2 regions of the Embleya sp. NPDC020886 genome follow, and region 1 is predicted to be linked to the other one. Evidence: riboswitches for the same ligand, from Rfam matches in the RefSeq annotation. Region 1 holds a riboswitch; the other holds the start of a gene.
The links. A riboswitch is a leader RNA that binds a small molecule or an ion and turns the genes downstream of it on or off. The one in region 1 is predicted to bind S-adenosylmethionine.
Positions count from the first base shown of each region.

Region 2: linked by a shared signal. The riboswitch ahead of ACH4U8_RS17815 (aminotransferase class V-fold PLP-dependent enzyme) and the one ahead of thrC (threonine synthase) in region 1 are both predicted to bind S-adenosylmethionine.

Region 1 covers NZ_JBIRRX010000008.1:390,775-405,562, reverse strand. The annotation lists gene ACH4U8_RS28055 (hypothetical protein) at 1-658, shown strand, start outside; gene ACH4U8_RS28050 (WxL protein peptidoglycan domain-containing protein) at 988-2,001, shown strand; gene ACH4U8_RS28045 (LPXTG cell wall anchor domain-containing protein) at 2,045-3,223, shown strand; gene ACH4U8_RS28040 (trehalose-6-phosphate synthase) at 3,267-4,733, opposite strand; gene ACH4U8_RS28035 (peptidase inhibitor family I36 protein) at 4,939-5,343, shown strand; gene ACH4U8_RS28030 (hypothetical protein) at 5,328-6,269, shown strand; gene ACH4U8_RS28025 (glucosyl-3-phosphoglycerate synthase) at 6,301-7,278, opposite strand; SAM riboswitch class I at 7,471-7,622, shown strand; gene thrC (threonine synthase) at 7,639-8,913, shown strand; gene ACH4U8_RS28015 (ubiquitin-like small modifier protein 1) at 8,910-9,188, shown strand; gene ACH4U8_RS28010 (cold-shock protein) at 9,610-9,813, shown strand; gene groL (chaperonin GroEL) at 10,331-11,956, shown strand; gene ACH4U8_RS28000 (hypothetical protein) at 12,152-12,466, shown strand; gene ACH4U8_RS27995 (hypothetical protein) at 12,751-14,256, shown strand; partial or broken gene ACH4U8_RS27990 (ARPP-1 family domain-containing protein) at 14,253-14,788, shown strand, end outside.
Region 2 covers NZ_JBIRRX010000004.1:627,414-642,201, reverse strand. The annotation lists gene ACH4U8_RS17835 (NYN domain-containing protein) at 1-105, opposite strand, end outside; gene ACH4U8_RS17830 (hypothetical protein) at 270-506, opposite strand; gene ACH4U8_RS17825 (exonuclease domain-containing protein) at 807-1,415, shown strand; gene ACH4U8_RS17820 (Lrp/AsnC ligand binding domain-containing protein) at 1,526-1,804, shown strand; gene ACH4U8_RS17815 (aminotransferase class V-fold PLP-dependent enzyme) at 1,969-3,360, opposite strand; SAM riboswitch class IV at 3,612-3,728, opposite strand; gene trpD (anthranilate phosphoribosyltransferase) at 3,841-4,944, opposite strand; gene ACH4U8_RS17805 (response regulator transcription factor) at 5,009-5,422, opposite strand; gene ACH4U8_RS17800 (hypothetical protein) at 5,603-6,013, opposite strand; gene ACH4U8_RS17795 (cytochrome c oxidase assembly protein) at 6,023-7,138, opposite strand; gene ACH4U8_RS17790 (heme-copper oxidase subunit III) at 7,214-7,843, shown strand; gene ACH4U8_RS17785 (cytochrome c) at 7,890-8,690, shown strand; gene ACH4U8_RS17780 (Rieske 2Fe-2S domain-containing protein) at 8,687-9,772, shown strand; gene ACH4U8_RS17775 (cytochrome bc complex cytochrome b subunit) at 9,772-11,415, shown strand; gene ACH4U8_RS17770 (Ig-like domain-containing protein) at 11,584-12,810, opposite strand; gene ACH4U8_RS17765 (Ig-like domain-containing protein) at 13,033-14,238, opposite strand; gene ACH4U8_RS17760 (cytochrome c oxidase subunit 4) at 14,519-14,788, opposite strand, start outside.

The sequences.
Region 1 (14,788 bases):
CTTCACGCTGACGCTGGACAACATGAAGGCCAAGTACAAGAACGCGAACGGCGTCGACACCGACTGCTCGGTCACCACGTGCAACGTGGTCACCTTCGCCGCGCACGGCTCGCCCGACCGCAGCCAGGACACTTTCCTGCCGGTCGCGTTCAAGGCCGTGACCGTCCCGCCGGGCCCCGGCACCGGCTACCAGGTGATCACCACCGACGTGCAGGGCGGCCCGCTGACCCTGGGCGTCGGCGGCACCGACGTCGCACTCCCGGGCGTCACGCTCAACGGCAAGGACGCCTTCACCAGCGGCGCGCTCAACCCGCTCACCGTCTCCGACGCCCGCGGCACCAACGCGGGCTGGACGCTCACCGGCCAGGCCAGTGACCTGACCGCCACCGGCGGCCGGATCGTCGGCGACAACCTCGGCTGGACCCCCACCGCGAAGTCCGTCACCGGCACCCTGCCCACCGGCGGCACCGCACCGCAGGTCACCCCGGGCGCCAAGGCCGAGCCCGGCACCGGCCTCGGACAGCCCCGCACCCTGTGCTCGTCGGCCGCGGGCGCCGGCGCCGGTTCCTTCGAATGCGGCGGCGCCCTCAAGCTCGGCGTCCCCGGCATCACCGTCCCCGGCACCTACACCGGCACCCTGACGCTGACGCTGATCTGACCCCGGCGCCCCCAGGAACAGCGACACCCGTCCCCCGACCCCAACCCGTCGGGGGACGGCCCCGCCCCACCCCCACGCACCACACCCACCCCGCGCCGCACCCCCCGGCGCGTCAGCGCCCCCGACCCAGCCCGCCCCCGGTGATCGACGCGCGCAGCGCGGAGAGCGGCGGAGCCGCAGAACTTTGACTTCGTGACCCGTAGCGAAGCGAAGGGACACGAAGTCACGAGCGAGGGGCCACTTTTTCTCGGAGGAGCGCCGGCGGGGGAGAGAAAAAGTGGTGCCTCGCGAGCCGGCGCCGAAGGCGCCCAACAAAGGAGCCACCCCCCATGCGCCCCGCCGCCCGCCCATTGCCCACCCTCCTGGCCCTCCTAGCCCTCCTGCTCCCCCTCCTGGCCTCCGCCACCCCCGCCCAAGCCGCCGACGAGTTCACCTGGGGCGTGCAACCGGCAGGCGGGCGCGACCACTTCGTCCTGTCCGCCGCGCCGGGCCGGACCCTGGTCGACGTGGTCGGCGTGTCCAACTTCGGCGACAAGCCGCTGACGCTGCGCGTGTACGCGACCGACGCCGTGCTCGCCGCCGACGGCGGAATGACCCTGCTGACCGCCGCCGAACGGCCGAAGGACGTCGGCGCGTGGATCGGCTTCGACGCCGAGTCGTACACGGTCGAGCCGGGCAAGCGCGCGGACATCCCGTTCCGGCTGACCGTCCCGGCGGACGCGAGCCCCGGTGACCACACCGGCGCCATCGTCGCCTCGATCAAGGCCGAGGCGACCGGTCCCGGGCAGCAGCGGTTCGACGTGGACCGGCGTGTCGGTGCCCGGATCTACCTGCGGGTGGACGGCCCCGCCGTGCCGCGACTGGCGATCGAGGACCTGCGGCTGTCGTACGACAACCCGATCGCGATGTTCGGCGGCGCCGAGGCGGTCGTGCGCTACCGGGTGCGCAACACCGGCAACGTCCGCACCACGGCGGGGGTCGAGACCACCGTCTCCGGGCTCGGTGGTTGGCGACTGGGCGGCCCCGCCCGAGCCGCCCTGCCCGAGTTGTTGCCGGGAGCCACGCACGAGGTGGTCCAGCGCTTCGACGGTGTCTTCCCGGCCGGGCGACTCACCGCGGACGTCAAGGTCACCGGCAACCCGGCGACCGTGACCACGAAGTCGACGAGCGTATGGGCACCGCCGTGGTTGCTGCTGGGCGCGATCACGCTGCTGCTCGGCGCGCTGATCGCCTACGGCGTGACGGTGCTCCGTCGCCGCCGGCGCGTCGCCACCGAAAAGGAGGCCGCCCTCGCGAAGGACGCCGCCTCCCCCACCGAAGTCACCGCCGACCCGACCGGCTGAGCACCCGCCGTCGCGTCGCCGCCCCGATCCACCAGGAGCCGACATGCACACCTCCCACCGCCTTCGTCGCGCCGCAGGCTCGGCCGCCGTGCTCGGCCTGGCCGCCGCCGGCGTGCTCGGCGCCGCCGCCGGCGCCTCGGCCGCATCCGCCGACACCCGCGCCGAGAGCCCGGCCACGCCCACCGCGACCGCCTCGCGCAACACCGCGCTGGCCCCGGCCGGCGACGAGATCACCGTCGTCGGGCGCGGCTTCACCCCCGGCGCCCGGGTCACCGTCGCGCTGTACGCCGGCGACACCGTCGACCGGGCGGGCAGCCGCACGCTCGCCGCCGACGGGCAGGGCGTCGTCGCGACGCCGCTGCGGGTGGGCACCGGATTCGCCCCGGACGCACCCGCGTTCGAGGTCCGGGTCGGCGTCGACGGCGGGCCGACCGCCAAGGTCGCGGTGACCTTCGCCGCACCGGCACCGGGCGGCACTCCCCGATCGTTGCGCGCCGCCGCACCGGCGGCCCCGGCCCAACTCGGGCAGGCCGCCCCGCAGGCGGCGGCCGGCGGCGCCAAGCTGACCGTCACGCCGAGCACCGGCCTCGACCCGGCCGGCGCGTCGATCACGGTCTCCGGCTCCGGCTACGCGGCCGGCAGCGGCAACGGGATCTACGTGGTGTTCGGCCCCAAGGAGGCCGACTGGACCACCAACGCGGGCAACTACGGCGCGTCGAAGTGGCTCAAGGCGTTCGGTCCGGGCGGGATCAACCCGGACGGCACGTTCTCCGCCACCCTCACCGACGTCAAGGCCACGTACAAGAACGGCGCGGGCAAGGACGTCGACTGCCTCAAGACCGAGTGCTACGTGCTGACCATGGCCGCGCACGGCTCGCCCGACCGCAGCCAGGACGCGTTCGTCAAGGTCTCCTTCAAGGGCGGCTCGGGCACGACCGGATCGGGCACGACCGGCGGGTCCGCCGGCACCACCGGCGGCACCTCGGGCACCGGCACGACCGGCGCCGCGACCACCGGCGGCGGCTCGACCGGCGGCACCGCCGCGGGCACGAGCGGCACGAGCGGCACGAGCGGCGGCGACGCGGGCAAGTCCGGCGGCGGCAGCCTGCCGCTGACCGGACCGGCCGGCCTGGTCGGCGCGAGTGTCCTCGGCGTCACCCTGGTCGGCGCCGGCACGGCCGCCGTACTGACCACGCGCCGCCGCCGCAACAACACGCCCTAGGCAGTCGCCCGCGCCCGCCGGCTCGACCGACGGGCGCGGGCGACTACTTGCCCAGCGCGTCCAGTTGCTCCAGGAACCACTGTTGCGGGTTCAGCGCGACCGCTGCGGCGGCCAGCCGCCTGGTGCGCCGCAGCCGCTCGGCGGAGTCCATCGTGAGCGCGGTGTGCAGCGCCTCGGTGGTCTGCGACACGTCGAACGGGTTGATCACGATCGAGTCCGCGCCCAGTTCCTCGAACGCGCCGGCCTCGCGCGAGAGCACCAGCGCGCAACCCCCGTGCGCCTCGTCCAGCAGCGAGACCACCGGAATCTCCTTGGCGACCAGGTTCATCCCGTCCCGGATCGGGTTCACCAACGCGACGTCGGCCAGCCGGTACGCCGCCAGCGAGCGCGGGAAGTCGTCGTTGACGTGCAGGATCAGCGGCTGCCAGTCGCCGGTCCCGAACTCGTCGTCGATCTCCTTGGCCACCCGCTGCACCGCCGCCGTGTACTCGCGGTACTCCGGCAGGTCGTGCCGGGAGGGATAGGCGAACGCGACGTGCACCACCCGACCGAGCCATTCCGGTCGGGTGCGCAGCAGTTCGCGATAGGCCAGCAGGCCCCGGACGATGTTCTTGGACAGTTCGGTCCGGTCCACCCGGACGATCACCCGCCGATCGCCGACCACCTCGCGCAGTCCGGCGAGCCGGGTGTCCACGTCGGCACGCGACGCCCGCTCGCGCAGGAACTCGCCGTCCGCACCCAGGCCGTGCACGCCGATCTCGGTCACCCGGCCGGCGTGCGTGACGGTCATCGCGTCCCGGTCCACCACCGCGCCGAGCACGTCCGCGCAACAGTCCAGGAAGGCGAGCGCCCAGCGCCGGGTCTGGAAGCCCGCGTGGTCGGCGCCGAGCACGCCCTCCAGGACGAACCGCGCGATGTCGTCGGGCAGCAGGCGGAAGTAGTCCGGCGGTGCCCACGGGGTGTGCGCGAAGTGCCCGATCCGCAGATCCGGGCGCAGTCGGCGCAGCAGCACCGGCACCAGGGTCAGGTGGTAGTCCTGCACGACCACCTTGGCGCCCTCGGCGGCCTCGTCGGCCAGCGCCTGCGCGAACGCCTGGTTGTACGCCTCGTAGGAGACCCACTCCTTGCGAAAGCGCGCGTCGAAGACCGGCTTGGACGGGGTGTCGTAGAGCAGGTGGTGGACGAACCACAACGTCGAATTCGCTATGGCGTTGTACGCCCGGGCGAAGGTGCCCGGGTCGATGTCGAGCATCCGCACCGCCAGGCCGCCGGTGTCGTGACCGGCGAGATCCAGCCGGCCCGAGGGCGCCGCCCGGGTCGCGGTCCGGTCCGCCTCGCCGAGCGCCGAACACACCCATACGGCGCCGGTCCCCTGCCCGGCGGTGGACAGCCCGGACACCAGTCCGCCGCCGCCTCTGCTCACCGAGAGCGTGCCGTCGTCCTCCAGTGAGAAGGACACGGGACCACGATTGGACGCGACCAGGACACCGGCGGGAGGGGGAGCACTCATGCCCCGACCCTAGCCACGCATCCCGGTGCGCAAACCCGGCCCGATCGCGCCCCCGACCCGAACGGTGTGGCGAGTATCACGTGTCCATGTCATTACCGGGAGTAGCGAGGGTGTGCTTTCTCTTGACTCGTCGGGCCGATCCCACTCGCATGCGACGGGCCCGGCACCTCGGGCATGCGGGCAACGGGGCAAGGGGGAATCGGATATGCGCAGCAATCGTGGGCTCGGTGCGGGCGCCGTGGCCGCCGCGCTGGTCCTCGCGGCCGGCGCCACGCCGGCGGTCGCCGAAGGGGACGGCGCGTGCAACGACGGGGACGCGTGTCTGTACTACAACTCGAACACCAAGGGCGCGCGTTTCGACCATCGGTACAACCTGTCGAACTACGCCGGTTACACGTTCATGCGCTCCCCGGACGGCGGCAGCGGCACGGGGGTGCCGGTGAAGAACCACGCCGCGTCGGTGTGGAACAACGACCCGACGCACGTGCTGCGGATCTACTACGGCAGCAACTATCAAGGTCCGATGCAGGAGATCGGCCCGAAGTCGACGGCCAATCTCGACCCGGCGCTGAAGAACAACAACGCGTCGGGCAGTTGGACCGCGCAGTAGGGCGCCCGCGCCACGCGCCGGCCACGATCGCGCTGCTGTGCCTCGCGCTGGCCGGCTGCACCGGGGCCGGCGACCGCGCCGACCACCCACCCGCGGCCGACCGCGCGTCGGGCGCCCCGCCGCCGGCGGCGACCCCGGTGACCGGCGACGTGAGCGGGCTCGACCTGCCGATCGCGGCCTACCTGCCGACCCCGGAGCAGCGTGCCCGGCGGGCCTCGGCCGAGCTGGTGCTGATCCGGGACTGCCTGGCCCCGCTGGGCCTGACCTACCAGGCGCCGCCGGCCGCGGCCGGTGGGCCCGTGTCGAAGTCGCGCACCGAGCGCCGGTACGGCGTGGGCGACGCGGTCGAGGTTGGCACCTGGGGCTTTCGGCCGCCGGGCGCCGTCGCCGGCGGTACGGACAAGCCGAGCGGGCCGGCGCCGAGCCGGGAGCTGGCGGTGGCGCTGTACGGCGAGGCGGGCGCGGACGGGGTGCCGCCGGATCCGACCGAGGGCCGCGATCGGCCGGGGCCGGGCTGCCTGGGCCGGGCGCGGTTCGCGCTGGGCGTGGATCCGGCGCTGGAGCGCGCGGCGCTGCCGGGTCGACTCGACGTGGAGTCGTTCGAGCGATCGCGGGCCGATCCCCGGGTGCTTCGGGTGTTGGCGCAGTGGTCGACCTGCATGCGCGCGAGGGGGTTCGACTACCCGGACCCGTTGGCGGCGGGCGGTGATCCGGCGTGGGACACGCCCACACCGAGCGCGCGCGAGATCGCCGCGGCGAGGGCGACGGTGGCCTGCAAGACGCAGTACGACGTGGCGGGCACCTGGTACGCGGTCGACGTGGCCTATCAGCGGCAGGCGATCGAGCGTGAGGCGGTGGCGCTGGCCCGGGTGCGGGCGAACGAGGAGGAGTGCGCCCGCCGGGTCGGCGCGGTGCTGGGCGACTAGGCCCTGTCCGGCGGCCGGCCGGAAATCGCCCTCAGCGGTCGACCAGGCGGGTCCGCGCGCGGTACTCGGGAACGGTCGTCATCGGCGGCCGTTCCCGGGCCGCGACGTCGTGGGTACGCAGCCGGAAACCCTCCTCGTCCCGCTCGAACTGGGTCAGTGCGGTGCTCAGCTCGTCCGGGTGCGCGCCCGTGGGGCCGCGGCGCAGTCGACGCTCGACGGCCTGGAGTATCTCCGCCGCCATCCGGCCGAGTCCGGCCTCGTCCTGGTGGCTGTGTCGGCGCACGCCCACATCCACCTGGGCCATCGCGTCCAGGCCGACCAGGCGCAGGGTGTCCACGAGCATCGCGGTCTCGATGCCGTAGCCGCACGGGAAGGGCAACTGTTCCAGGAGCGAGCGCCGGGCCGCGTATTCGCCGCCGAGCGGCTGGACGAAACCGGCGAGTTCCGGCCAATGCAGATTCAGCAGCGGGCGTGCGACCAATTCGGTGACCCGGCCGCCGCCCGCGGGCACGATCGTGTCGCCGATCTCCAGCGGCCGGTCGTACATGGCCTTGACCAGTTGCACCGAGGGGTCGGTCAGCAGCGGGCCCAGGATCCCGGTGACGAAGTCCGCCGAGAAGTCCTTCAGATCGGCGTCCACGAACGCCACGATGTCGCCGTCGGTGACCAGGAGCGAGCGCCACAACACCTCGCCCTTGCCGCGCACGGTCGCCAGCGTGGGCAGGATGTCGTCGCGGTGCACGACCCGGGCGCCCGCGTCGGCGGCGACCCTGCCGGTGTCGTCGGTGGATCCGGAGTCGACCACCACCAGCTCGTCCACCAGCGGCGATCGCTCGATCAGCTCGGTCCGGATCACCTTGACGATGTCCCCGACGGTCGCCGCCTCGTTCAACGCGGGCAGGACGACGCTGACCCGGGTGTCGCGTTTGGCGTCAAGAAGCTTGTCGACGGGCCAGTCGGCGGCGACGGAGGACCGTCGTCGAAGCCAGGCGCTCACCTCGGGCTGCACGTTCGAATTCCCCTGTCGTCGCCGGTGTTCCGGCCTCGGTCGCGGCCACCCTTTATCGTCTCGCGAGGTGGACCGGATGATCGACGCGGCACCGGTTCGGTTACAGTCGTCGTCACCGGATACGACGATCGCACGTCGAGCCGGACAAACGCGGACCGGCCACCTTGCGAAGGGTGTGTCCACCGCCATAGCAGCTCATCCAGAGGGGCAGAGGGAACGGCCCGTTGAAGCCCCGGCAACCATCCGATCGTCATTCCTCGTGACGCGCTTTCGGCGCGAGCGAGCGCCGGCGGTCGGACAGGTGCCAAGTCCGGCCCGTGGGACCCCACGGGTAAAGATGAGGACAGAAAGGCCCTCGCCATGGCGACACCCACCGCCACCCGCTCCACCAGCGCCACCTCCACCCCCTTCGGTCCGGCCGTCGCGCTGTCGTGTCGCGAGTGCGGCGAACGCACCGAACTCGGCCCGAAGTACGCCTGCGAGTCCTGTTTCGGCCCGCTCGAGGTCGCCTACGACTTCGGCACCGTGACGCGCGAGCAGATCGAGGCCGGCCCGCAGAACATCTGGCGTTACGCGCCGCTCCTGCCGGTCTCGGCCGACGTCGCCTCCCGCCCCAATCTGAACCCCGGTTTCACCAAGCTCGTCCGGGCCGAGAACCTGGGCCGCGAGCTGGGCATCGCGAAGCTCCACGTCAAGGACGACTCGGGCAACCCGACGCACTCCTTCAAGGACCGCGTGGTCGCGATCGCCGTCGAGGCCGCCCGCACCTTCGGTTTCACCACCCTCTCCTGCTCCTCCACCGGCAACCTGGCCGGCGCGGTGGGTGCCGCCGCCGCTCGGGCGGGCCTGCGGAGCTGCGTGTTCATCCCGGCCGACCTGGAGGCCGGCAAGGTCGTCACGGCGGCCGTCTACGGCGGCGAGCTGGTCGCCATCGAAGGCACCTACGACGAGGTCAACCGGTTCTGTTCGGAGCTGATCGGCGACCCGGCCGGTGAGGACTGGGGCTTCGTCAACGTGAACCTGCGGCCGTACTACGGCGAGGGTTCCAAGACGCTCGCCTACGAGATCGCCGAACAGCTCGGCTGGCGACTGCCCGAGCAGATCGTGATCCCGATCGCGTCCGGTTCGCAGCTCACCAAGATCGACAAGGGCTTCCGCGAGCTGATCGCGCTCGGCCTGGTCGAGGACGCGCCGTACAAGATCTTCGGCGCGCAGGCGACCGGGTGCTCCCCGGTGGCCGCCGCGTGGAAGTCCGGCCACGACGTGATCCGCCCGGTGCGGCCGGACACGATCGCCAAGTCGCTCGCGATCGGCAACCCGGCCGACGGCCCCTACGTGCTGGACGTGTGCAAGCGCACCGGCGGCGCGGTGGAGGACGTGACCGACGCCGAGGTGGTCGAGGCGATGAAGCTGCTGGCGCGCACCGAGGGCATCTTCGGCGAGACGGCGGGCGGCGTGACCGTCGGTTGCCTGCGCAAGCTGCTCGCGTCCGGCGCGCTGGACCCGGACGCCGAGACGGTCGTGCTCAACACGGGCGACGGCCTCAAGACGTTGGACGCGGTCACGCCGACCACCGGCGCCACCGCGACCATTCGACCCACTCTGGATTCCTTCCGAAAGGCCGGCCTGGCATGAGCGTCTCCGTTCGCATCCCGACGATCCTGCGCACCTACACGGGCGGGGCGGCCGAGGTGTCCGCCGAGGGGACGACCCTCGCCGAGGTTCTGGATGCCTTGGAAAAGGACCACACCGGAATTCGCGCGCGCATCCTCGACGACGAGGGCAAGCTGCGTCGCTTTGTGAATCTGTACGTGGACGACGAGGATGTGCGCTTCGCGGACGGGCTCGCCACGGCGATCCCCGACAAGGGCACCGTTTCGATCATCCCGGCGGTCGCCGGCGGTTGCTGACGCGATAGGCCGACGGTCCCGATCTTCATCGAGTCGGGCCCGAAACGGAACCGAGAAATCCGCCGTCCGGGGCTCCGGGCGGCGGATTTCTTGGTCTCCTCGAAGTTGTGCGTTACACGTGTTTAAACAGGTCCATTTCCGCGCTTTGGCGGCGACGCGTCGGTAAACCCGTGGTCGGGATCACATCCGTTTTGTGCGCAAAGTCGCTTTCCTGATGAATTGAAATACGGCCTTCATGACAATTCGCGAGGAATGCGAGTTTTATTCACTCGGGAATTGTCGTCCGATTGACCTGTTGCTCCGGGCATCCGTCCGGATACATTCAGCCGCGGTCGTAGCGGAAGGCCGGGTCCTTCTGGATACGAACCCGGAGCTGCGACGTGCAGTATCCGTGAAAGGGCCAGTAACAGGGGAGTTAGGAATGGCTCAGGGCGCCGTCAAGTGGTTCAACGCGGAGAAGGGGTACGGCTTCATCGCGGTCGACGGTGGTGCGGACGTTTTCGTCCACTACAGCGCGATCCAGATGGACGGGTACCGGACGCTCGAGGAGGGGCAGCGAGTCGAGTTCGAGATCTCGCAGGGGCAGAAGGGGCCGCAGGCCGACATGGTCCGCGTCACCGCCTGAACCAGGGAGCAATCCGCTCCTCTGCTTGAAACGGTCCACACCACGGACTGCACGACACACCGCAGCACACATCCTGTCCGATCTCCCGTTCTCCCCGCCGATCCCTCGTCGGATCGGCGGATCGGGTTCGATCGGTGACCGGGGCCCGGCCTTCCCGCCACGCGGGGGCCGGGCCCCGGTCGTTGTGCGTCCGGGCCCGTGCCCGCATCCGGCCCCCGGCGCGCGGGCTCCCCGTCGCGCGGGCGATCACGGTGGGCGCGACCCCGCCGGACCCGGCCCCACGTGCGACACGCGCGGGGGTACGCGCGGAGGGGTCGGGACCCGCCGTTGCGCTTGCACTCGGCATGGTCGAGTGCTAATCATTGGCGTTAGCACTCTGGATGTGAGAGTGACAGAAACGGACCGGGCCGGTGAGGCTCGGCACCCGTGAGGGAGGGATCCTCGCGGTGGTCGGGTCGTCCGTCGCGGGCGCCAGTGCGGTCCGGCACTCACCCCCGTTCTGGGAGGACTTCACCACATGGCCAAGATCATCGCGTTCAACGAGGAAGCGCGCCGCGGCCTCGAGCGCGGGATGAACCAGCTCGCCGACGCCGTCAAGGTCACGCTGGGCCCCAAGGGCCGCAACGTCGTGCTCGAGAAGAAGTGGGGTGCGCCCACCATCACCAACGATGGTGTGAGCATCGCCAAGGAGATCGAGCTCGAGGACCCGTACGAGAAGATCGGTGCCGAGCTGGTCAAGGAGGTCGCGAAGAAGACGGACGACGTCGCCGGTGACGGTACGACGACCGCGACCGTCCTCGCCCAGGCGCTCGTTCGCGAGGGCCTGCGCAACGTGGCCGCCGGCGCGAACCCGATGGCCCTCAAGCGTGGCATCGAGAAGGCCGTCGAGGCCGTCTCCGAGCAGCTTCTCGCGCTTGCCAAGGACGTCGAGACGAAGGAGCAGATCGCCTCCACCGCCTCGATCTCCGCCGCTGACCCCCTGATCGGCGAGATGATCGCCGAGGCCATGGACAAGGTCGGCAAGGAAGGCGTCATCACCGTCGAGGAGAGCAACACCTTCGGTCTCGAGCTCGAGCTCACCGAGGGCATGCGCTTCGACAAGGGCTACATCTCGCCGTACTTCGCGACCGACATGGAGCGCATGGAGGCCGTCCTCGAAGACGCCTACGTGCTCATCGTCAACTCGAAGATCACCTCGGTGAAGGACCTCCTCCCGCTGCTGGAGAAGGTCATGCAGTCGGGCAAGCCGCTCATGATCATCTCCGAGGACGTCGAGGGCGAGGCCCTGGCCACGCTCGTCGTCAACAAGATCCGCGGCACCTTCAAGTCCGTCGCCGTCAAGGCCCCGGGCTTCGGCGACCGTCGCAAGGCCATGCTCGGCGACATCGCCATCCTCACCGGTGGCCAGGTCATCTCCGAGGAGGTCGGCCTCAAGCTCGACACCGCGGGTCTCGAACTCCTCGGCCGCGCCCGCAAGGTCGTCGTCACCAAGGACGAGACCACCATCGTCGACGGCGCCGGTGACTCGGACCAGGTCGCGGGTCGGGTCAACCAGATCCGCGCCGAGATCGAGAACTCCGACTCGGACTACGACCGCGAGAAGCTCCAGGAGCGCCTGGCGAAGCTCGCGGGCGGCGTGGCGGTCATCAAGGCCGGTGCCGCGACCGAGGTCGAGCTCAAGGAGCGCAAGCACCGCATCGAGGACGCGGTGCGCAACGCGAAGGCCGCCGTCGAAGAGGGCATCGTCGCCGGTGGTGGCGTGGCCCTGCTCCAGGCGTCCACCATCGCGTTCGACAAGCTCGAGCTGGACGGCGACGAGGCCACCGGCGCGAACATCGTGCGCCTGGCCGTCGAGGCCCCGCTCAAGCAGATCGCGGTCAACGCCGGCCTCGAGGGCGGCGTGGTTGTGGAGAAGGTGCGCAACCTGACCCCGGGTCACGGCCTCAACGCCGCGACCGGCGAGTACGTGGACCTCATCGCCGAGGGCATCATCGACCCGGCGAAGGTCACCCGTTCCGCGCTGCAGAACGCCGCGTCGATCGCCGCGCTGTTCCTGACCACCGAGGCCGTCATCGCCGACAAGCCGGAGAAGAACCCGGCCCCGGCCGGCGGCGCTCCGGACATGGGCGGCATGGACTTCTGATCCGCTGAGGGTCGCCAGACCCACACGGCCGGTCGTTCGACGAACGAGGCGGTCCCCTTCGGGGGGCCGCCTCGTTCGCGTTTCCGCGTGTTCGAGCCGTGTTCGCTCGTTCGAGTGGGGGTGGCGACTTACCCTGAAATGGTCTCCGGGCGGCCATGGCGTCGTTCTGGTACGGCCTGGATCGAGGTAGGCGAGGTGGACGAGACGACCGCACCCGGGATCGATGTGGGCGTCGCCTGGCGCGAAATCGTGACCATGTGGCAGGGATTGGACGTGCCCGAAGGCCGGCGCGCCGAGTTCGACGGAGAGAACATCACGATGTCGCCACCACCCCTACACGGGCACGAACCGGTCGTCGACCGCTGGGATCCCACAGGACCGTCCGTAACCCTGTTCTCCGAACCCGATGGTGGACAGTACCGACGGTTCCTTCACGTTGCATACGGCAAAACGATCAGGATCCCCGAACCCTTCGGGATCGACCTGGACACCTCGGACTTCCCCCGCTGAGCCGATATTCGCCGGCATCGGCGGTCACTCGCTCGTAGGCTCGTGATGCGACCGCGGGAACTACGTGTTCCTTCTGTCTTGGCGTACAAGCGCTTTCGGGGTGCTTGGGGTTCGAATCCCTGTCCGGGACCCGTGACCTGCCCGCGGTCGCACGCCATTGCACCCGGGGAACTGCGTGTTCGTACAGAGCCGTTTCCCATCGGTAGGAAGCGGTCCCACGGTTGATCCGGGGACCACATACCGGACCCGCGACCTACCCCGGGTGCCCACGGGGGAGCCTTCCGATGACCGAGATCCTGCGCGCCCTGAGCGCCGACCATCCGGCCCGTGCCGAGGCCGCCGCCACCGTCGTTCGTTTTCTGGACGTCGCGGTGGCCGCGACCGGGCGGGCCTCCTTCTACAACACCCGCGACGAGCAACTGGCGCTGGAGCAGGACGCGCACCGCGCGATGGTCGCGCTGGACCGCCGCCTGTACGCCGGTCTCGTGTGCTCCCCCGGGGCCACCGACCGCAGCCGGCAGCTCGGCGTGTTGCACCTGCTGGATACGCCGGCCCACGAGGACGACGGCACCGCCGTGTACGACGCGGTCGCCGCGCTGACCGTGCCGCGTCGGCTCAAGCTGTTCGGTCTGCTGGCCGAGCGGCGGGTGAACAACGCCCGGGTGCGCCGGTTGATCCTGCGCACCGTCCTGGGCTCCGCATCGCTGGAGTTGTGGTCGGTGCGCTACCGGGACAAGCTCGCCGACGCGCTGCGGCACGCGTGGGGGCTGCGGATGAGCGGCATCCTGCGCTCGATCCTGACCAGGCTGCTCGCCGGCGCACGGCTCGATGCCAAGGAACAGCGCATCCTGGCCCGGGAGATCGACCGCTGGGCGGCGGATCCGGCGCTCGCGCGCGAGTGCGTCGCGTTCGTGCTCGGCGCCGACGGCCCGTACACGCTGCCGCTCCCGGTCGCGTATCGGGCCGCCCGTACCGACCTGGCCGCGGGCGCCGCGCTGCCGTTCGAGACGCTCGAAGGGCTGCGCGGCCGATTTCATCCGAACGAGAAGCCGGCGCGCGTGCTGGAGCTGACCGCCGAGCGACTGACCGCGGGTCAGCGGCTCGCCAGGCAGCGGCACGCCGAGCGCGCGGGCGTCGAGGTCGAGGTCGACCTGGACCGCTACGACGCGGTCCGGCTCTACCTGTACGCGTTCGCCACCGGGATGACCGACGACCTGGCCGCGGCGCTGGATCGGCGGGCCGCCGCCGGTGCGGCCGGGCTCGACCTGGCCGACCGCCGGATCGCCCTGGTGCTGGACGGATCCGCGTCGATGCGCGGCGGCCTCGACCAGCCGCTGCGGCCGATCGCGACCGTGCTCGCGCTGCGCGACGCGTTGCGGGCGGCGGCGGCCGAGTGCCACGACGTGTGGATCGGCGGCGTCCCGGACGGCCGACTGGTGCGGCCCGCCGGGGCCACCTCGGCGGCCGAGGCCCTGGTCGCCGCGTTGCGCACCGGTGCCGAGCTGATCGTGGTGATCGGCGACGGCTACGAGAACGCGCCCGCCGGGCGGTTCGCACAGGTGCTCGACGCGGCCCACACCCTGGGCATCGCGGTGCCCGTGGTCCAGCTCTCGCCCGTGCTCGCGGCCGAGGCGACCGGTCTGCGCGGCTACGCGCCGGACCTGCCGCTCGCCCCCGTCCATCGTCCCGAAGCGCTCGAACTCGCCTGGTGCCGGCTGATGTTGACCATCGATCCGGCCGCCGCCGTACCCGCCCTGTTGCGCCTGGCCCACCTGGAGGTGACCGGATGAACACCATCGCCCACGCCCCGCTGCCGATCGGCGAGCTGCTGGCCGGCTGCACCCTCGGCCCGGTGCAGAGCGTCGGCCGCATGCAGGTGCTGCCGCTGCTCGGCGACACGTGCGACGCGCCCACCGTCGCGCTCCCGACCGATCTGTGGATCGGCACGAGCAACTACGGCACGCTCACCTTCGTCAATCACACGCCGCACGTCGCGCTGGTCCCGTGCCATCTCGCGGTGATCGTCGAGCGCAGCGCGCAGGACCACGCGATGCCCAGGGCGGCGCTGGTCGAGCCCTCGGATCGGCTCGCGTTCGACGCGGCGATGTGCGTGCAGCAGACCCAGGCCGGGCTGATCCCGGAGGGGCCGCAGCCGCTGGCGGTGTTGCCGCTCGCGCTGCGGGCCGCCGCCTCGGCCGGTGCGGACGCGGACGGGTACAGCCGGTTGTGGTCGGCCGTCCAGCGCTTCAACGCCTCCTCCGGCCTCGCCGAGACCGGGAACCTGGTGCTGTTCCTGAAGCACTTCGCGCTCGAACTCGAACG
Region 2 (14,788 bases), on a different contig from region 1:
CCGGGCCTGCGGGTCGAGGTCGGGCTCGGCTGCCGGCACCGCCTCGGCGGCCTCGGCGGCGTGCGCAGGCGTGACCTCGTCCGCGCGGGTATCCGGTCCGCTCACTGCTCCTCCGGTCCTTCCCGTTCCCTTGAGGCCCCTCCCCGCGTCACCGTTGCCGGGACGCCGACGCCTTGATCATGGCGCGTTCCGGACCGGGGACGGCCGCGCCGGGCCGCCCCGATGCCGAAACGATGCACAGTCCCATTGTCGCCGCACGGTCTCGGCGCTCAGCTCGCGTCGGGGCGCGCCACCAGCTCGACGGAGTCGGTCGCGTTGCACCAGCGGCAGCGCACCGACTCGATCTCGTCGGAAACGATCTCGCGTTCCTCGACCCGGGCGACGCCCGCGAGGTCGAGGTGGGTGAACTCGACCGCCTTGGTGGTCCGCGTCACGTCGAACCGGGTCAGGTTGCCGCAGAGCGAGCAACGCCACCGGGTGTCCTCGGTGGGGGCCTGGATCGACATGCGTGTTCCTTTCCTGTTTGGTCCGCGAGTCCTGTTCGGTCGCGAGCTTTTCCGATCGCGAGTGGTCCGCGTACACCCATGATGCCGGGCGGCGAGAGGTACCTGGGCGCGGCCGTGTCGGGCCGGAAACGTACCGTCCGGTACATGAGCAGCACCGCGCACCGGGATTGCCGGTCACGAGGTTCGGCGGGTCAGGGCTTGCCGGCGGCCGACCCGCCGCGGCGTTCCCGCCCGCCGGACAGTATCGCCCCGGGCCACGAGTTGCGAACCATGCACGGATCCCGAGCGATTCGTGACGAGGTGGAACGACAGGTGTTCACGGTCGTGGATCTGGAGACGACCGGCCTGGATCCGCAGGAGGCCCGGATCACCGAGATCGCCGCGGTCCGGGTGCGCGGGACGGATCGGTTGGGCGAGTTCGCGACGTTGGTCGCGCCCGGCGTGCCGATCCCGGAGTTCATCACCGACCTGACCGGGATATCCGACGACCTGGTGGCCGACGCGCCGCCGCTGCACCTGGTGTTGCCGGCGTTCGCCCACTTCGCCGAGGACGCCGTGCTGGTCGCCCACAACGCCCCCTTCGACGTGGGCTTTCTGCGTGCGGCGAGCCTGGCGTGCGGTCGGCCGTGGCCCGATCTGCGGGTGGTGGACACGCTCGCGCTGGCCCGCGCGCTGCTGCCGCCGGGCACGGTGCCGAACATGCGCCTGGGCACCCTCGCGCGCTACTTCGAGGCCCCCACCGACCCGACCCACCGCGCGTTGGCCGACGCCCGGGCGACGGCGCACGTGCTGCGGGCGTTCATCGGCCGGATGCACGAGAGCGGGCGGCACGAGTTGGCCGACCTGCTCGACCTGGGTCGACCGCCGGCGCCCAGGGCGTGGCCGGGGCAAACCACTCCGATCGGGTGACCCTCCGGGCGTGTCGATCGGGCGGTTCTTCCGCCCGTGGTGGCTGCCCGCGTGGGTCGCGCGCCGACTAAGCTCGGGCATCTTGTCGTCGAGAGCCGGAGGACTACCCCGTGATCACCGCGATCGTGCAGGTCAAGACGCGTGTGGACCAGACCCCGGAAATCGCGGAGGCGATCGCCGCGATCGAGGGCGTGAGCGAGGTCTACTCGGTGACCGGCGAGTTCGACCTGATCGCCATGGTGCGCGTCCGCGCCCACGACGACCTGGCCGACGTCATCCCCGGCCGCCTGAACAAGGTCCCCGGCGTGGAAGCCACCACCACCCACATCGCCTTCCGCACCTACTCCCACCACGACCTCGAAGCCGCCTTCGCCATCGGCCTCGAATAGCTCCGCCCCCGGGCGCCCCACAAGCGCCCGGGGCCGCCCGCCACCGCGACAAGCCCCGCCCGGGCCGACCGAACCGGCCCGGACGGCGTTCGAGGACACCCCCGGCGGGGCCGCCACCCGGCCCGTTCGGCACTTGAAGACCCCCGGCCGGCAAGGCCGAGAACCTACGCCGCCGGCAACTGCCGTGTGCGCGGGTCCGCGTCCGGAACACACCGCCCGCCATCAACCGTGTAGCTCCACAACGCCCCCCGCTCCACAAGCTCGCGCACCGCGGCCACAAAGCGGTCCAGATGCTCCACCGGCGTCCCGAGCCCGAAACTCACCCGGATCGCGTTGAGGTTCTGCTCTCCCTCGGGCGCGTCCGGGGACCCACACTCGGTCGGCTGATCGGCCCGCCCGCCCAACAGGTGCCGCACCAGCGGATGAGCGCAGAACAACCCGTCCCGCACCCCGATTCCGTACTCCGCCGACAACACCGCCGCGAACCGCGAGCTGTTCCACCCCTCGACCACGAACGACAACACGCCCACCCGCGCCGACTCGGGCCCGAACAGCTCCAGCGCCCGCACCGCCGGAATCGCCGCCAACCCCGCCCGCAGCCGTGCCGACAGCGCCTCCTCGCGAGCGACCAGCGCCGCCGGCCCCGCCTCGGTGATCGCCCGACACGCGGAAGCCAACGCGTAGGCGCCGATCACGTTCGGCGATCCCGCCTCGTGCCGAGCCGACCCGCTCTGCCACTCCACGTGGTCCCGGCTGACCGCCTTGCTCGCCCCGCCACCGGCCAGGTACGGCTCGGCCGCGTCCAACCAGTCTCCCCGACCCGCCAATACGCCCGAGCCGAACGGCGCGTACAACTTGTGCGCCGACAGCGCGATCCAGTCCACGTCCAGGTCGGCCACCGACACCGGGTGATGCGGCGCCAGTTGCGCGGCGTCCAGCACGATCCGCGCCCCGTGCCGATGCGCGACCTCGGCCAGCTCGGCGACCGGGAAGATCTCGCCGGTCACGTTCGAGGCACCGGTCACGCACACCAGCCGAGGCCCGTCGCCGGACCCGGCGAGTGCCGCCTCCAGCGTCGCGACCGCCTGCGCCGGCGATCCGGGCGCGGCCAGTTGGGTCACCCCCGCGTGCCGGCGCCACGGCAGCAGCGCCGCGTGGTGCTCGGTCTCGAAGACGAACACCCGGGTGCCCCGCGGCAGTACCGAGGCGAGCAGGTTCAGCGAGTCGGTCGTGCCGCGGGTGAACAACAGCGTGTCGTCGGCCCGCAACCCCAGAAAGCTCGCGACCGTGGCCCGACTCTGCTCGTACAGATCGGTGGACAACTGGGACAGGTAGCCCGCGCCCCGATGCACGCTTCCGTAATACGGCAGGTAGGCGGACACGTCGTCCCACACCCGCTGCAGACACGGCGCGCTCGCCCCGTAGTCGAGCGCGGCGTACTCGACCTCGCCACCGGTCACCAGCGGAACGAGCACATCCCGACCGACCACGGGCAGCGGAGCGGCGATGGCGACGTCACAGTCGAGGGCGGCGGCGGAAGTGGTGTCGACAGACATGGCGAAACTCCTCGGCAGGCACGGAACACCCCGGCGCATGTCGATTGATCGACATTGAACGGCGCCGGTTGATCCGCTGATGAAAAGTGATCTCGGGACCGGGCCGATGACGACCCGGGAACGACGCGCGAGAACTCAGCGCGTACGGAATAGGGCGATTCGCCCGTTTCGAGAAAGAGATTTCACGCCATCACATGCTCCCCAGGTACAGGACCCGGGTCACATGAAGCATCGACTGCCGTCATGCGAGGGGTCCGCGCTTGCCAGGACGCCTTACGACGCCTGACCGTGTCATCACCCGGGGCACCCCACCGCGGAGCGAGGGTTGCCGGACAGCAAGCCGGGGCTTTCCACTGTCACTCGTGACCTGCGCAGAATTATTACCGGATGCAACGTCGCGCGCAACGACGGCCCCATCGTTCCCACATCCTGGACGCCGGTCGGGCGGGCCGCGCACGACCCACCCGACCGCCGAGCCCGCTACCCCTGTGCGAACGAACGCGTCGTGGCCACCCACCGCTCGAGCGCGGCCTGCGCGGCCCCCGAGTCGATCGCCTCGGCGGCCCGATCGATCCCGGCCGCCAACTGCTGGGTCAGCGACCCCTCGCCCGTACCCAACGCGGCCAGCGCCGCCGCCGAGTTCAACAACACCGCGTCCCGCACGGCACCCTTCTCCCCCGCGAAAAGCCTGCGGGCGACCTCCGCGTTGAACGCCGCGTCACCGCCGCGCAACGTCTCGATCCCGTTCAGCGCGATCCCCAGGTCGCGCGGATCCACCCGGTCCTCGCGCACGTCGCCGTCCCGCACGATCCACACCTGCGACGTGGTGGTGACGGTCAACTCGTCCAGCCCGTCGTCGCCGCGGAACACCAGCGCGGTCGCGCCGCGATCGGCCAGCACCCCGGCCACGATCGGCGCCATCCGCAGATCCGCGACCCCGATCGCGTGGAACCGCACCCGGGCCGGATTGGTCAACGGCCCGAGGAAGTTGAACGTGGTCGGCACCCCCAACTCGCGCCGCGCCTGCGCCGCGTGCCGCAGCGACGGGTGGAAGCGCTGCGCGAAGCACAGCGTGATGCCCGCCTCCTCGGCCGTGCGCGCCACCTGATCCGGAGTCAGGTCCAGCACCACCCCGAGCGCTTCGAGCACGTCGGCGGCCCCGCTCGACGAGGACGCCGCCCGGTTGCCGTGCTTGACCACCGTCTCGCCCGTACCCGCCACCACGATCGCGGACATCGTCGAGATGTTCACGGTCCGGGCCAGGTCGCCGCCGGTACCGACGATGTCGACGGTCCGGCCGGGCACCTCGATGGTCGACGCGTGCGCGTACATCGCCTGTACCAGGCCGGAGACCTCGTCCACCGTCTCGCCCTTGGCCCGCAGCGCGATCACGAACCCGGCCACCTGCACCGGGGTCGCCTCGCCGGTCATGATGTGGTCCATCGCCCACGCTGTCGCGTCGGCGGGCAGGTCGTCGCCACGCATGAGCGCCGCCAGGAGGTCCCGCCAGGAACGGGCCGCCGGGTTGCCGCCGCTCTTGTTCGTAGAGGTCGAGGCGCCCATGGTCCGCTCCCGCTGTGTCATCGGATAAGTCCGCGACAGCGTACCCACCGGGCCGGGCCCGGCCGGGCGGTTATCCGGGATGCGGTCAGGCCGGCTGACGTCCCGCGATCCGACCGCGGATCAGGTCGGCGGCGGCGTCCGCGAGCGTGCGCGGGTCCAGCGGGTGGGCGACCACCGCGTCCGCGCGGCACCACGTGGCCAGCCACGCGTCCTGCGGGCGACCGACCAGGGTCAACACCGGCGGGCAGTTGTAGATCTCGTCCTTGAGCTGACGGCACACACCCATGCCACCGGCCGGGGCGGTCTCCCCGTCCAGGATCACCAGATCGATGCCGCCCTTGTCCATCGCCTCGATCACGGCGGGCTCGGTGGCGCATTCCAGGTATTCCACGAACGGCACGTCGACGGCGGGCCTGCGCCCGAGCGCGAGGGTGACCTTCCGACGGGTGTTGCGGTCGTCGCTGTACACGAGGACGGTCATGGTCTCGCCGCGCGTCATGTCCACCTGCCTGTGTCTGGGCTGCGAATCTTCGGGGCTGCGCATCTTCAACGCTTGTTCGGCTACGGGGGCAACACTCGGACCGACCAGGATGTTAGCGCTTTCCGGCGGGAAAATGTGTGCCTCGTCACGCCCTCGTCCCGGCTCGCCCACACCCGCCGCGCCGGCCGCGCCCGCGACTCACCCGCGCGCGAGCACCTCGTAGCCCTGCGCGTCCCCGCCCAACCGCTGGGCCAGGCCCGCCATCCGGGTCCGCTCCCGGGCCGGCTCCAGGCCGGTGAGCACCTGCTGTCGGGAGATCAGCACCCGCAGCGGAAGCTCGTCGGGTGTCGGCGCCACCACCGCCCAGCCGTCCGGCGTCAGGATCCGGGCCGCCTCGTCCGCCGCCGCCAGGTCCGGCAGCGTGAGCACGTGCCGCATCACGAACACCCCGGTATCCACCGGCACTCCGGCCGCCCGCAGCTCCGCGACCACCGCCGAATCGGCCCGAGCCGGATCGAAGCACGAACCGACGACGGTGAGCGTGCCGTCGTCCACGAGCACGGGGGCGGGCTCCGGTCGCCGACGGCGCAGGAAACGTTCGAGGATCATGCCGCGACGCTACTGGGCCGCGTCGGCCGACCGCGGTTCGGACCCTCGGGCGACCCGGACGGCCGAGTCGGCCTCCCCCGTTCGGGCAGAGTCACCCGGAAGAGTGCTCTTCGGCACGGATTTTCCGGCCGCTTCCAGGCCCGGCTCGGCACCCTCGCCGGCCTCCGCCGCCTCGCGTGCCAACCGCTCCTCGCGCGCCTTGCGGCCCGCCTCGATCAGTTCGAGCCGATCCAGCCGACGATCCTCGCGGACCGCCTCGCGCTCCGACGCCCGAGCCCACTGCACGAACAACACCAGGAAGACCAGCAGTCCGATGATGTCGCCGCTGCCCCACAGGATTCCGCCCGCCGTGCCCTGGTCCGAAAGCGGACTCGCGCCCCAGTCCCGACCGAGGTCGTTGTACCAGTCACCGGCCAGGACGTTGGACGAACTCATGATCGCGATACCCAGCCACGCGTGGAACGGCAACGTCGCGAACACCGCGAGCAACCGCATCGGATAGCTCGCGCGCGGCATCGGATCCAGTCCCAGCAGTGGCCAGAACCACATGCAGCCGATGATCACGAAATGCACGTGATTCATGTCGTGCATGAACGTGTTCCGCAACGTCAGCTCGTACCAGGGCGTGAAGTACAGGGCGAACGGGTTGAGCACGAAGATGAATCCGGCGAAGGCCGGGAAGGTGACCACCTTCGCGTATCGGCTGTGCAGCAGGGCGTTGAGTCGATTGCGCCACTTGGCGGGCAACGTCCGCAGGGCGAGGGTGATCGGTGCGCCGAGCGCCAGGAAGATCGGCGTGATCATCGCCAGCACCATGTGCTGGACCATGTGCACGCTGAGCAGCACGGTGTCGTAGGCGGCCAGCGCCGACTCGGTCGCGAGCAGGAACGTGCCCAGCCCCAACCCCAGGAAGGAGAAGCTGCGCCACCGCGACCACGAGTCCCCACGGGCTCTGAGCTTGTGCACGCCGTACAGATAGAGGCCGCCGAACAGCATCGCGACCAGAATCGGGATCGGTTCGAACACCCACCCGGTCAGGAGCCGAATGGGGGTCAGTTCCGGCGGTACGTTCCCAGGGGTCGCGTGTGCCAGAAACATCCCGGCATCGCCTGCAGAGCCACTCACGGAACCAGAGCCTAACCCCGACACGTTCTACAAGGGTTACCCCCCGAAGTGTGGGCAGATCCGGCGACCGCAATAATGGCCGCCGTGGCGACAGCAACTTCACTAGAAACCGGGCCCCCCTCACACGGGACACACGGGACGCTCAACCGTCCCAACTTGGTCAGCATCGGCACGATCGTCTGGTTGGCGTCCGAGCTGATGTTCTTCGCGGCCTTGTTCGCGATGTATTTCACGATCCGCTCCGTCACCGGTGCGGACGCTTGGCGTGAGCACGCCAGTGAGCTGAACATCCCGTTCTCGACGGGCAACACGACGATCCTCGTGCTGTCCTCGCTCACCTGCCAGCTCGGCGTCTTCGCGGCCGAACGCGGTGACGTCAAGAAGCTCAGAATGTGGTTCGTCATCACCTTCGTGATGGGCGCCGTCTTCGTCGGCGGCCAGGTGATGGAGTACACGGAGCTGGTCAAGGAGGGCACGACTCTCTCGTCGTCGGCTTACGGTTCGGTCTTCTACCTGACCACCGGCTTCCACGGCATGCACGTGACAGGCGGTCTGATCGCCTTCCTGCTGATCCTCGGACGCACCTACGCGGCCCGACGGTTCACACACGAGCAGGCCACGGCCGCAATCGTCGTCTCGTACTACTGGCACTTCGTCGACGTGGTCTGGATCGGTCTGTTCTTCACGATCTACGTCATCAGGTAGACGTCCCGACACTCACTACGCAGACGACATTGGACCGGGGTTTTCCGTGAAAAAGCTCTCCGCGCGGCGACGCCACCCCTTGGCGGCGATCGTCGTACTCATCTTCGCGCTCGCGGCTACTGGGGGGCTGTACGCCGCGTTCGCGCCTGCCAAGAAGGCGGAGGCGGACGACTCCGCCTCCATCGCGGTCGAGGCGGGCAAGAAGCTCTACCTGAGTGGATGTTCGACCTGCCATGGGCTCGACGCCCAGGGCTCCTCCGACGGCCCCTCCCTGGTCGGCGTCGGCGCGGCCGCCGTCGACTTCCAGGTGTCGACCGGCCGGATGCCGCTTCAGCAGCCCGGCGCGCAGGCGCCGCGCAAGCCCGAGGTCTACACCGAAACGCAGATCGCGCAGCTTTCCGCGTATGTGGCCTCGCTCGGCGTCGGACCCAAGATCCCGACGGCGAACATGTACGCGCCCGACGGCGACGTCGTCAACGGCGCCGAGTTGTTCCGCACGAACTGCTCGCAGTGCCACAACTTCTCCGGTGAGGGCGGTGCCCTGACCGAGGGCAAGTTCGCTCCGCCGCTGAAGGACGTGGACCCGAAGCACATCTACGAGGCCATGCTCTCCGGCCCGCAGAACATGCCTTCGTTCCCGGACAGCACGATGCCCGAGCAGCAGAAGAAGGACATCGTCACGTACGTCCACGAGACGACCAAGAAGGAGCCGAACCCCGGCGGCCTGGGTCTCGGCCGCCTCGGCCCGGTCTCCGAAGGTCTGTTCGGGTGGGTCATCGCGCTCGGTCTGCTCATCGGATGCGCGATCTGGATCGCCGCTCGGACCCCCAAGGCCAGGACCAAATGAGTAGCCAGGACAAGTCTGAAGTGCCTGAAGAGCACCTGCCCGAGGTACACGCCTCGGCACATGTTCCGGCGGAAGGCGACCCGTTCGCCGACCCCGGCCTGCCGGCCCACGAGCCGCGTGTCACCGACATCGACGAGAAGGCCGCCAACCGCGCCGAGCGTCAGGTCGCGTTCCTCTTCGTGATCTCGATGTTGTCCACGATCGGTTTCATCTGGGCGTACGTCGGCATCGACAAGTACCGCATCATCGACATCTTCTTCTTCGGGAAGATCGGTGCCCAGAACCTCGCGCTCGGCGGCTTCCTCGGCCTCGCGCTGTTCTGCATCGGCGCCGGCGCGATCCACTGGGCGCGCACGTTGATGACGGACGAGGAGATCGTCCAGGAGCGGCACGAGTTCACCTCGGACCCGGAGACCCGCGAATACGCGATCCGCGAGTTCAGCCAGGGTGCCGCGGACTCGGTGATCGGTCGCCGCCCGCTGATTCGGCGCACGATGATCGGCGCGATGGCCCTGGTGCCGTTGTCCGGCGTCGTGCTGCTGCGCGACCTCGGCCCGCTGCCCGGCACCAAGCTGCGGCACACCGACTGGAAGCCGGGCGTGGAGCTGATCAACGAGGCGACCGGCCTGCCGATCAAGCCGAACGACATCGTCAAGGGCTCGCTGACCATGGTGCTGCCCGACGGGCTGGTCGAGAAGTACGGCCCGGCCGGCCAAAAGGAAGAGCTCTCGCACGGCTGGCTGGAGAAGGCGGGCATGTCCGCGGTCCTGGTCGTCCGGCTGGAGCCGGAGGACATCAAGTCCAAGAAGGAACTGGACTGGGGCTACGAGGGCATCGTGGCGTACTCGAAGATCTGCACCCACGTGGGTTGCCCGATCGGCCTGTACGAGCAGCAGACGCACCACCTGCTCTGCCCGTGCCACCAGTCCACCTTCGACCTGGCGGACGACGGCAAGGTCGTGTTCGGCCCGGCCGCGCGCTCGCTGCCGCAGTTGAAGATCCATGTGAACGAGGCGGGTAACCTCGCCGCGTCGCAGGACTTCGCCGAACCGGTCGGCGCGAGCTTCTGGGAGCGTGGCTGATGTCGAGCGAACAACCCAAGGGCGGGGCGAACAAGAGCACCCCGATCCCGGACAACGCGGCCGTTCGCGCGGCCGACGCGCTGGACAGCCGGCTGGGCATCTACGGCGCGGCGAAGAAGAACCTGCGCAAGGTCTTTCCGGACCACTGGTCCTTCATGCTCGGTGAAGTGGCGCTGTACAGCTTCATCGTGCTGCTGCTGACCGGTGTCTTCCTGACCCTGTTCTTCAAGCCGAGCATGCAGGAGGTCGTCTACGACGGCTCCTACGTGCCGCTCCAGGGCATTCACATGTCCCAGGCGTACGCGTCGACGCTGGACATCAGCTTCGACATCCGCGGTGGTCTGGCGATGCGTCAGATCCACCACTGGGCGGCGCTGATCTTCGTGTCGTCGCTGTTCGTGCACATGTTCCGGATCTTCTTCACCGGAGCGTTCCGGAAGCCGCGCGAAATAAACTGGCTGTTCGGCTTCCTGCTGCTGATCCTGGCCATGGTCAACGGCTTCACCGGCTACTCGCTCCCGGACGACCTGCTTTCGGGTACCGGTCTGCGCATCGCCGAGGGTGTGGTCCTGGCCATCCCGCTGGTCGGCACGTACGTGCAGTTCTTCCTGTTCGGCGGGGAGTTCCCGGGCGAGGACATCGTGCCCCGCCTGTTCACCATCCACGTGCTGCTGATCCCGGCGATCATGGTCGGTCTGGTGACCGTGCACCTGATCCTGGTCTTCTACCAGAAGCACACCCAGTTCCCCGGCCCGGGCAAGACCGAGAAGAACGTGGTCGGCCTGCCGCTGCTGCCGGTCTACGCGGCCAAGGCCGGTGGCTTCTTCTTCATCGTGTTCGGCATCACCGCCTTCCTGGGCGGCATGGTGCAGATCAACCCGATCTGGGCCTACGGTCCATACAACCCGGGGCAGATCACGGCGGGTTCCCAACCGGACTGGTACATCGGGTTCCTCGAGGGTTCCCTGCGCATCATGCCGAACTGGGAATGGAACATCTGGGGACACACGCTCAGCTTCAACGTGCTGATCCCGTCCCTGGTCCTGCCCGGCGTGCTGTTCACCTTCCTGGCGATGTACCCGTGGATCGAAGGCTGGATCACCGGCGACAAGCGTGAGCACCACCTGCTGGACCGCCCGCGCAACATGCCGGTACGCACCGGCCTGGGCGTCGCCTGGATCGTCTGCTACGGCGTGCTGTGGGTCTGTGGTGGCAACGACATCATCGCCACCCACTTCCACATGTCGATCAACACGATCACCTGGATCGGCCGCGTCGCGTTCTTCGTCGCGCCCGTGCTGGCCTACCTGGCCACGGTGCGGATCTGCAAGGGTCTGCAGCGCCGCGACCGGGACAAGGTCCTGCACGGTCGCGAGACCGGTGTGATCAAGAAGCTCCCGCACGGCGAGTTCATCGAGATCCACGAACCGCTGGACGCCGCGGTGCGGCACACCCTCACCGCCCACGAGCAGCCCAAGCCGTACGAGCTGGAGGCCGCCGAGGACGAGAACGGGGTGGCCCGCAAGGTCAAGCGTTCGCAGAAGCTGCGTTCGAGGATGTCGCACTGGTACTTCGCCGAGCCGATCGAGAAGCCGACGGCCGAGGAGTACAAGGAACTGACCAGCGGACACGGTCACCACTGACGCGACCGGGGCCGGGCTGCTGACGCCACATCGGCACGACCCGTAGGACGCGCAGGAACGACGAAGGGCCCCACCGGATCTCTCCGGTGGGGCCCTTCGCGTTACGCCCCGCAGACGGCCGCACGGGACTTCGCGGATCGTTCTCGCGCAGCGGTGTCGTCGATGCGCTCACAGTCCACGCGTGGTGGCCGCGCCGACCGTGCTGTGGGTCAGCCACTGCGCCCAGTCCAGGTTCCATTCGCCGTAGCCGTTGCCGATCGGCTCCATCGCCTTGGCATCGCCGGTGTTCACCACGGTGACCACATCGCCGACCTTGACCTGGTCGTAGAACCACTTGGCGTTCTCGTCGCTCATCCCCACGCAGCCGTGGCTCACGTTCTCACTGCCCTGCGCGCTCACCGACCACGGCGCGGCGTGCAGGAACTCGCCGCTCCAGGTCACCCGGGTGGCCCACGAGACGTCCAGCCGGTAACCGTCGCTGCTGTCCGCCGAGATGCCCACCGTGGTGCCGTCCATCAACACGTGCGGGGCCTTGCCGAGCACCACCTTGGTGCCCGAGCGGGTGGTGAAGCCGGGCTTGCCGGTGGTCACCGGCACCGTCTTGAGGTCGGTTCCGTTGCGCTTGACCGTCATCGTGTGCGCCGCGGAGTCCACGGTCGCCACCACGGCGTCGCCCACCTCGAAGCCGAACGACGCGCCCGGGCCGCCGTAGACGCCGTTGCCGAAGTCGACCCCGAGCAGGCTGGTGGCCACCGAGACCCTGGTGCCCACCGGCCAGTACTCCCTGGGCCGATAACGCACGGTCGTGTCGTCCACCCAGCCCCAGGCGCCCTCGACCGGCGTCGAGGCGGACACCAGGAGCCGCTTCTCCACCTCGGCGCGCTGCGCGGGGTCGGTGACCGGCTTTTGCAGCGTGACGGTGATCGGCATGCCGATCCCCACCGTGGTGTCGGCCTCCGGCAACATCGAGGCCACCCCCCGCTCGGCCTCCGGCGCCAGCGTGGTGAAGGTCTCGGTGCGGGTCGCGGTCAACCCGAACGCGTCGACCGCCGCCGCGGTCAGCGTGTAGGTGGTGTTGTACGCCAGCGGTACCGAGTTGGTCCACGTCGCGTCGCCGGCCGCGTTGCCGCCGGGCACCGGCTTTCCGTCCGGGCCGGTCAGGCTCACCGCGTACAGCCGGCCGCCGCTCGCACCGACGGTCACCGGCCGGCCCGGCTGCGCGGGTCGATCGGTGCGCACGTCCACCGTGAGCCGGGCCACGCTCTTGGCGGGCCGGTCGATCTCGGTGCCGCGCTGCTTCTGCCACGTGCCGCATCCGGTGACGAACACGAGTGGCAGCGCCGAGGTGAGCGCCCAGCCGATCCAGCGGAGGCGAACACTCCCGTTCCGATTCACTCTCGACCTCCAGCCGTGCTCAACGAACGCGATCCGCCCGTGCCGGTGGGGCGCGGGCTACGCGGAGTTGTTGCATCGAGAGTGGCCGGGAACGCCCTGCTTCATTCATCCGAACGTACAAACCGCCCGATCGCGCCATGCCGACCATCGGTCGGATCGCGCGATCGGGCGGTTCGCCCTACCGTGTGAAACCTCGTGCGGGAACCTCGTGCGTGCCGGCGCTCAGCCGGCCGGGGTGCCCGCCGTCCCGCCGCCCAGCGCGCTGCCCTTGACCCAGGTCGCCCAGTCGACGCTCCAGCCGCCGAGCCCGTTGCCGGCCTTGACGGTCTTGTCGGTGCTGTTGATCACCTCGACCGGGTCACCCTGGGTGACCAGATCGAAGAACGTCTTGGCGTTCGAGGCGCCCAGCCCGATGCAGCCGTGGCTGTCGTTTTGCCGACCGAACTTGCCATCGTTCCACGGCGCGCCGTGGGCGTAGGTGCCGGACGCGGTCAGGTGCACCGCGTGCCGGACGTTCTTCATGTTGTACGCGGAGCCCAGACCGACCGTCTCGGAGTCCATCGTGATGCCGTCGACCTTGTCCAGCACGACCATCGTGCCGCCCCAGGTCGGGTAGTTCGGCCCGCCGGCCGAGATCGGCAGGTCCTCGATCCGGGACCCGTCCTTGCTGACCACCATGTGCTTGGACTTGAGGTCCGCGGTGGCCACGAGCGAGCGCCCGATGGTGAACTTGATGTCCTTGGTCTGCTTGCCGTACAGACCCGGCGCCGCCTTCGCGCCGGTCAGGTTCGCCTTGAGGTTCACCTTGGTGCCGCTCGCCCAGTACTTCTCCGGGCGGTAGTCGATCCGGTCGTTGCCGTCGAGGTCCTTGAGCCAGGACCACGAACCCTGCACCGCCGGCTCCGCGACCACCTTGAGGTTGCGCTCGATCGCGGCCTTGTCCTTGATCGGCTCGTTGAACTTCAGCGAGATGATCGCGCCGACGCCCCACGTGCTGTCCGGCTCGATGTTGAAGTCGGCCACGAACGTGTCGTCGGCGGCCTTGGTGTTGAACTTGCTCTGCGCGGTGACCTCGGCGCCGTCGGCGTTCGCGGCCTTGGCCGCCACCGTGTAGGCACCGCCGTTGGCCAGGGGTGCGGCCGGCTTCCAGCCGATGCCGTCGGGGCTGAGCTGCCCCTCCACGGTCTTGCCCTTGGCGTCGGTGACCACGACCGAGGTCAGCTTGCCGCCGGTCGCGTCGACCTTGAGGGCGCCGTCCGTCTCCACGCTCTTGGTGCCGTCGGCGGGTGTGATCGCGATGGTGGCGGGAGCCGCCGCCTTCTTGTTCGGACCGGTGCTCGAACCACCGGAGTTGCCTCCGGTCCCACCCGAACCGGTCTTGCCGCCGTCGGACGAGCAACCTGCGATGAATATGAGCGGCGCCACCATGAGTCCCGCGAAGAGGCGTATTCCGCCGCCCGCTACCCCCGTGCGCGATGCTCCGTGTATCCGGGGCACGCGTGTTCCTCCCTCGTCCTGGAACTCCCTTGCGTCCATTTGACGCTTCGACCCCCGGTCGGGGTTGCTACGACCGGCGAACAGTCACACACCGGTGACATTCGGGGGATCTTCAAGGAAGTCCTCTGTAGATACCACACAAGGCCGATCACCCATTCGGGTGATCGGCCTTGTGGCGAAACCGTATTGCGAAGGTTGCGAATCGGTAGCGCTAGTAGCGCTGGTCCGCCCCCCGGTAGAACTCGAAGACCCAGCCCCAGACGCCGATCGCGACGATCGGCGCGGCGAACATCGCGAGCCACCAGCCGAAGATGACGCCCAGGAACAGCAGCGCCGAACCGACCGCCAGCATCAGCGGCTGCCAGCTGTGCGGGGCGAAGAAGCCCAGCTCGCCGGCGTCGTCGGCGATCTCGCCCTCTTCGTTGTCCTGCGCGAGCAGGTCCATCCGGCGCGCGGTGAAGATCAGGTAGAACCCGATCAT